One region of the Paenibacillus sp. GXUN7292 genome, then DNA from elsewhere that is predicted to be linked to it. Evidence: predicted binding sites of a transcription regulator. Region 1 holds the regulator's gene; the other holds the start of a gene.
The links. Region 1 encodes CtsR, which represses protease genes until heat stress. Its sites were predicted from a motif close to ATGGTCAATAAAGGTCAAACA; they were not measured.

Region 1 (3,429 bases):
CCTGGGTGACAGCAGTTAAAATACGATTAATTTGCTGTGTAAGCACGAGTGCAGGCAAATGCATCATAACTGAAGCCCTAAGGCCTGTTCCTACATTAGTTGGACATGTGGTCAAATAGCCTCTCTGCTCGTCAAATGCATAATCGACAACCTCTTCAAAAGCATCATCGAGCTTGCTGGCCAGCTGCCAAGCCTCTTGAATTTGAAAGCCGGGATACATACACTGTATGCGCAAATGATCCTCTTCATTAATCATCAGGCTAATCGATTCATTTTCGCTTAAAAGAACGGCGCCAGCCCGCGATTCACTAGCCAAGTTTGGGCTAATAAGATGCTTTTCAACAAGCACTCTTTTATCCAGCTCGCTTAAATCGGTTAGCAGCAGTTGTTCAAACTGGCCAAATTCCGCCAAAGGCTCTGATTCGCCTGCTTCCATTAGTTTATTGAGCACTGCCACCGCCTGCTGATTAGCTGCCAGCATCGGAAAAGGCTGATCGCTTAAATTTCTGGCAAGGCGAACCCTGCTGCTAATGACAATTTCAGATTCAGGACCAGCATCCTTCATCCAATCGCTAAGTGCATGCTCAGTAAAACGCTGCTTCGTCAACAGACTCACTCCTTTCATAAACTACATCGCTTTATTCGCTGCAAGAAGTTACAATCTTGCAGTTATGGCAGACTATTGTTTATTACTCGTTATTTTTCATTAACCTGGCGTTCTAATTCACGTATGCGATCACGCAAATGAGCGGCTTCTTCAAATTCTTCATGCTCAATATGGGTATGCATATCTTTACGCAGCTGTTCAATTTCTCTCAAGCATTGAATACGGCCACCGGAGCGCTTGGGTATTTTGCCGCTATGCGCAATATTTCCATGCACTCTTTTAAGTAGCGGATCCAATCGTTCTGCAAACTTCTTATAGCAAGAGCTGCAGCCAAAACGGCCTATTTTACTAAACTGCGTATACGTTAACCCGCACTCCTCACAGCGAATCGATTGTTCTTCTACGCCTTTGAGTGAGTTGGATTTTCCTAACTGATCAAAATCAAGCAGTCCAGATAACAAGCTATGAATAGAGAAGCTGTTTGGCACACCGATATTAGCTTCCCCTTTATCTCTTGCACAGCTCTCACAAATGTGAAATTCTGTTTTTACTCCGTTGACAATTTTAGTGAAATGAAGCGTAGCTGGCTTATTGCCGCATTCTTGACAGAGCATGCCTGATTCCTCCCTTCACTTTCCTGAAGAAAAAAAATATTTGTACAGGTAATTCGTGAATTCTTACTTCACAAGCAAAGAAATAAGCATCGCGCGCAGCAGTCTTGCTCTTACTTCGTCACGCATAGGCAGTATTAAGCCAATCGTATCCCGCTGAATCGCAGCACGAAGCAAATTAGCTTCCCCCTTAGTGACCATTTCAGCCTCCTCCAGCTGATAAATAAGGCCTTCCGCGCTGTTCTGGTCAAGGCTGCTGCCGATCGTTTTCTCAATATGATAAGAAATCATCTTGAGTGCTGGCAGCTCTACGCGCTGAATACGGATATAGCCTCCGCCGCCGCGCTTGCTCTCCACCATATAACCCTTCTCTAATGTAAAACGTGTACTAATCACATAATTAATCTGAGATGGAACGCAGGAAAACCTGTCTGCCAGCTCATTCCGTTGAATTTCCACTGCTCCTTCATTGCTCAGATCCAGTCTATGCTTTAAATACTGTTCAATGAGATCGGAAATATTCCGCAAAGGCACCAACCCCCTGAATAGCTTCATAATAGTAATAACACTTACTTGATCAAATAAATCAGCTTTTTATTGACTTTGACTTTCTTTGATCTTAATAATTATTATACGCTTTTCAAATGAGATTTCAAGAGTATACATGAAATTTTCTGAAAATTTAGTTAAGTGGATCCAAATAGAGCGACAGCACTAAATAAACATTTTGCATACACTTGAAACACATGGCATCTATAAAGTAGTTTGTTATTTTTTCAGCAAGTTTATACCGTTCGCTTGTCCTTCCTGGTCATAACAAGGGTCGAATTTATCAATCCTCTAAAAAGGAAAAAGCCACAACACTTATTCTTTGTTAAATGTTTGAACAACATTCCAAGAATAAAGCTATGGCTAAATAAGTTTAAATATGTGATGCGAATTTTGACATTTTGGACAATAAACGTTGCGATTTTGATGCTTTCAGCTTACCCGCGATTCATGACGATCAGCTTGAGTTCCGTCATTTCCTCAACTGCATACTTAATCCCTTCACGTCCAGTGCCGCTTTCTTTGACACCGCCGTACGGCATATGATCAACTCTGAATGTTGGAATATCATTAATCATAACGCCGCCTACCTGAAGCTCATCTGCAGCTTGAAGGGCAGTATGGATATCGTTGGTATAAATGCCTGCCTGCAGTCCATATTGCGAATCATTAACAAGCTTGATCGCTTCATGAATGGAAGATACTTTGTTAATAACGACGACAGGCGCAAATATCTCCTGACAGGAAATTTTCAAATGCGCAGCAGCCTCTAAAACAATTGTCGGAGCAAGTATACCGTTATCAATATGTCCGCCTGCCGCTATCCAAGCTCCTTCCTGCTTTGCTTCATCCAGCCACTCCAGCACGCGCTCGCATTCCTTCTTCGCAATTAATGCCGATACATCTGTGTCAGAATCAAGCGGATTACCCATTTTAAGCTGCATTGTTTGCTCCTTAAATTGCTCCACAAACTGCTCATATATTTGCTCATGAACATAAATGCGCTGCAAAGAAATACATACCTGTCCTTGATTTGAAAATGCGCCCATTACACAACGGTTAATCATTTTATTAATATGAACTCCCTGATCCACAATTAATGCAGAATTGGAACCAAGCTCGAGCGTAACACGCTTTAAGCCTGCTTGTGAACGAATTCTCATGCCAACCTCCGGGCTGCCGGTAAAAGTAATCATCGACACTCTATCGTCTGCAACAAGAGCATTACCTGCTATACTTCCAGGTCCGGTAACAACATTTAATATCCCTTTTGGCAAGCCTGCTTCCTCGAACAGCTCCGCAATAAAATACGCAGAAAGCGGCGTTTGCGAGGCTGGCTTCAACACAATCGTATTACCAGCAGCAATCGCAGGGCCAACCTTGTGGGCAACTAAATTAAATGGGAAGTTGAATGGCGTAATCGCGCCTATTACGCCTATTGGCTTCTTTACCGTATAAGCGATTCTCCCCTCGCCTCCAGGAGCAGCATCCATCGGAATTGTCTCCCCGTATATTCGTTTTGCTTCTTCAGCAGCAAACTTATACGTTTGCACCGTCCGATCTATTTCGCCTAGAGCAATTTTCAGTGGCTTTGCGGCTTCTAACGCTATTATTCTTGCCGCTTCATCTTTTCGTTCATTTAATCGAATTGCTACTTTTTCC
Region 2 (3,429 bases), on a different contig from region 1:
TAAACATACTGGCAAGCATGGAACGGGCGATGTAATGAAGCTTATTGTGCTTATATACGTTCCACTTTTTGATGGCGAGCTGTTCTACTTTCTCTAATGGAACGATTTCCATAAGCTCACCTCCTTGAGCATATTAGCAGTTCAATAACGGTGCCTGTAATGCGGTGTTGTAGTGCATCTGGCAGCTGTCATGATCTGTATTGCAAGCATAGCATCGTCATATTGAAGCAGAAGTGATAAAAATCACAAATTATAAGCATCAGTGAGGATGCTGTGCTGTAAAACAATTTTATACGAGATGGCACGCAGTGCATTCATGCCTTAGAATGAACCGTTTTATTGAAGGATAGAACCATGCATACGTCACGCCTATGGCTGTTGGAGTAGATAGATATTTGAAACTTGAGTAGCAGTTGATTAGATAGATACCCGACTTGATTGGGAGTTGGAGTAGATCGATACTGATGGGTAGTTGGAGTAGGTCGATACCGACTTGATGGGTAGTTGCGGTAGATTGATACCGATTTGATAGACCATTAGAGAGGGTTATCTTCTTGTTGGCCAGTGAGCTTATGTAGTTGAAAAGTATGTGTTTGTTTTCCAAACTAACTGTATTCCATCGGGTTGTTGAAAAAACTCATGACTCGAAGAAAACAATTGTACAAATAATTGTATCCGAAACATCATACAGTAGCGGTTGGCGTTACCTGAAAACGGTGCTCTCCCTGAAAGTGGCCAATTGTATATGAATTTTCATACAGAATACGCAAAAATGCCCCGAAAAACACAATTGTATATGAAAATTAATACAGGATCGGTACGCGCCACCTCTTACACATAAAAATAGCCCGAATCAGGCTCCCATCGGAAAGCATGATCCGGGCTATTTTGCAGCTGCTTGATGTAAGTTACAGCTCTTCGCTTAAACCTTTTCGATAACTTTATCAATCAGGCCGTAATCCAGCGCTTCTTGAGCACTCATGAAATAGTCGCGATCTGTATCCTGCTCGATGCGGCTAAGAGGCTGGCCGCTGCGCTCTGCCAAAATGTTGTTGAGCTTGTCGCGCATTTTGAGAATGCGTCTTGCACGGATTTCAATATCGCTTGCCTGTCCTTCAGCGCCGCCGAGCGGCTGGTGAATCATGACCTCGCTGTTTGGCAGCGCGAAGCGCTTGCCTTTAGCTCCGGCAGTAAGCAGGAATGCGCCCATTGAAGCAGCCATGCCAACACAAATGGTCGATACGTCAGGCTTGATGAACTGCATAGTGTCGTAGATCGCCATACCAGCTGTTATTGAACCGCCAGGGCTATTAATATATAGCGAAATATCCTTTTCAGAATCCTCTGCTGCGAGGAATAGCAGCTGAGCAATAATAGAGTTAGCAACTACATCGTTCACGCCAGAGCCAAGGAAAATAATACGATCCTTCAGCAAACGGGAGTATATATCATATGATCGCTCACCTCGATTGCTTTGCTCGATAACCATAGGTACAAAATTCATATTAACAACTCCTCCTTCATTCAGTTGAACAATTAAATAACGTAATCATATAATAACGGATTGAAAAGTAAAAGTCAAAGATGGTCAAGGAATTCGATAAATGCGCTTTTAACCTTTTAATATATAAGACTTTATAAGTTTTCACTGCAAACTTTTTCTTATATTTCGCGTAGAAACCGTATGTCCTTTAAGGATGACTGTGTCGATATTTCTTGATTATAAGCTTAAGCTTATTGCTTTAACGGAAAGGCTGAAGTTTAATCTGTTTGCGATAATCGCCCGGTGTCAGGCCGGTAACTTTTTTGAACATACGGATAAAAGATGTAACGTTGCGGTAGCCAATTCGTATTCCTACATCTTGAACACTAAGGCTGGTAGATTCGAGCAATTCCTTGGCTTTACGAATTCGCACATTGTTTAGATGCTCGCTGAAGTTAATACCTGTTTTTTCTTTCATCAAAATAGACAAATAATTGCTTGAGATATTTAATGATTCTGCTACCGAATCCAATGAAATATCCTTTGCATAGCTTGCCTCCATAATGTCGGCCGCACGATTCGCCAAATCGTTTTGCTCATTTTTTACAGAGCGGATTAAGGAAGTGACTCGGACAATGTGCGGTTCCATCAAATGACTTATTTCTTCGATGGTGAAACATTCCTCGGTCTCCTTTAAATCTATACGGTGCTCAGCCAAGTTTACTTTTTGATCAAACGTAGCAGCTTGCTGGAATATCCTCTCCAATATGGATTTGGCGAACTTTCTGATATTGTCAGCGCTCTCTTCCTTTTGATGCAAATATCGCAGCATTTGGTTCAGCGATTCTTTAGATTCGAGTATATTACCTTCGCGCAAGTTAAGATCAAATTCTTTTTCTTTTTCTAATACATAGGCATGATTAACTAGCGGACGGAGATCAGAAATAAATTGAGTTTCCGACAGCAGCTTGGCCTGACCCGCTTTCTCCAGCACTTCATTATAAGCTTTGCTGAATTCTGCGGCGGACGCGTAGATAGAGCTCATAGCTATAGAGATCAGGTAATACTGTGAATCTCCGTCCCACACTTTCTTCAAGGGAAGCATCGTTTCTTGTAAAGTGTCTATCGGTTTGTCGTCAAAAATTATCGATAATATTTGATTGCTTTCAATTTGAAAGGTATGTGAACCCGGAAAACTGTCACTCATCACCAAATTTATGTATTCCCTTAAGTAGTAAGACACATCGTCAAGAGAAATATTGAGCTCCTTTAACGAAGCATGCCGGAATTGTAAATGAAAAAGAATAATTCGAAATTTTCGGTTGGCTAGAATGAAATCCTGCAAATCGCTTAAGTCCGATCGGATCATTTTCAATTTATTCATATATCCGTAATTAGTCAGCAGCGACTTTTTATTGATCAGCTCGGTTTGAATATCGTTTCTTTCTTTAATCAGGGAATGAATTTTGTCATGGATCAAATTAAATTCGCTAATTGTACTTCCGAGTCCCTTCAGCTTTGAGTGCTGGACTGCTGTGATGATTTGCTTAACTGGACGGTAAAGCCTTCTACTGAAAAAATGGGAGCAGACAATCCCGGCTCCAATAGACAGACCAAGAGCCAACAGTAAGTTGAGGTTAAATTTCTTCATTTGTGCAGATACGATTGATGTAGGCATCTTAACGATGTATGATAATGCGCTTTCATTTCCTTTTTGTGAGAAATAGTAATATTGGCCTTGCTCTACTTCTCCATCCGCTCCTTCAAATTTATTTAGCACGGACTCGGGAAAATCACTTGTTGTTTGAAAGAGAGGTTGTTTATTTTTATCCATTATCATAAATTCGACATCAGGCAAGTTGTGAAATGCTTGCAGCATTCGATCTGTATCGAGTAACGCGATAATTTGATATTTGGGTGTTTCCTTAATGGAAATAGGCAAAAGA

Region 2: a site for CtsR is predicted at 1,575-1,595, ahead of clpP (ATP-dependent Clp endopeptidase proteolytic subunit ClpP). Genes of this name have one in related genera too.

What each region holds. Positions count from the first base shown of each region.
Region 1 is NZ_JBOZWO010000020.1:102,633-106,061, forward strand. Features, by position in the region: gene ACRRU2_RS17115 (protein arginine kinase) at 1-607, opposite strand, end outside; gene ACRRU2_RS17120 (UvrB/UvrC motif-containing protein) at 697-1,221, opposite strand; gene ACRRU2_RS17125 (CtsR family transcriptional regulator) at 1,285-1,746, opposite strand; gene ACRRU2_RS17130 (aldehyde dehydrogenase family protein) at 2,205-3,429, opposite strand, start outside.
Region 2 is NZ_JBOZWO010000047.1:15,260-18,688, reverse strand. Features, by position in the region: gene ACRRU2_RS25070 (formate/nitrite transporter family protein) at 1-112, opposite strand, end outside; gene clpP (ATP-dependent Clp endopeptidase proteolytic subunit ClpP) at 923-1,504, opposite strand; gene ACRRU2_RS25060 (helix-turn-helix domain-containing protein) at 1,743-3,429, opposite strand, start outside.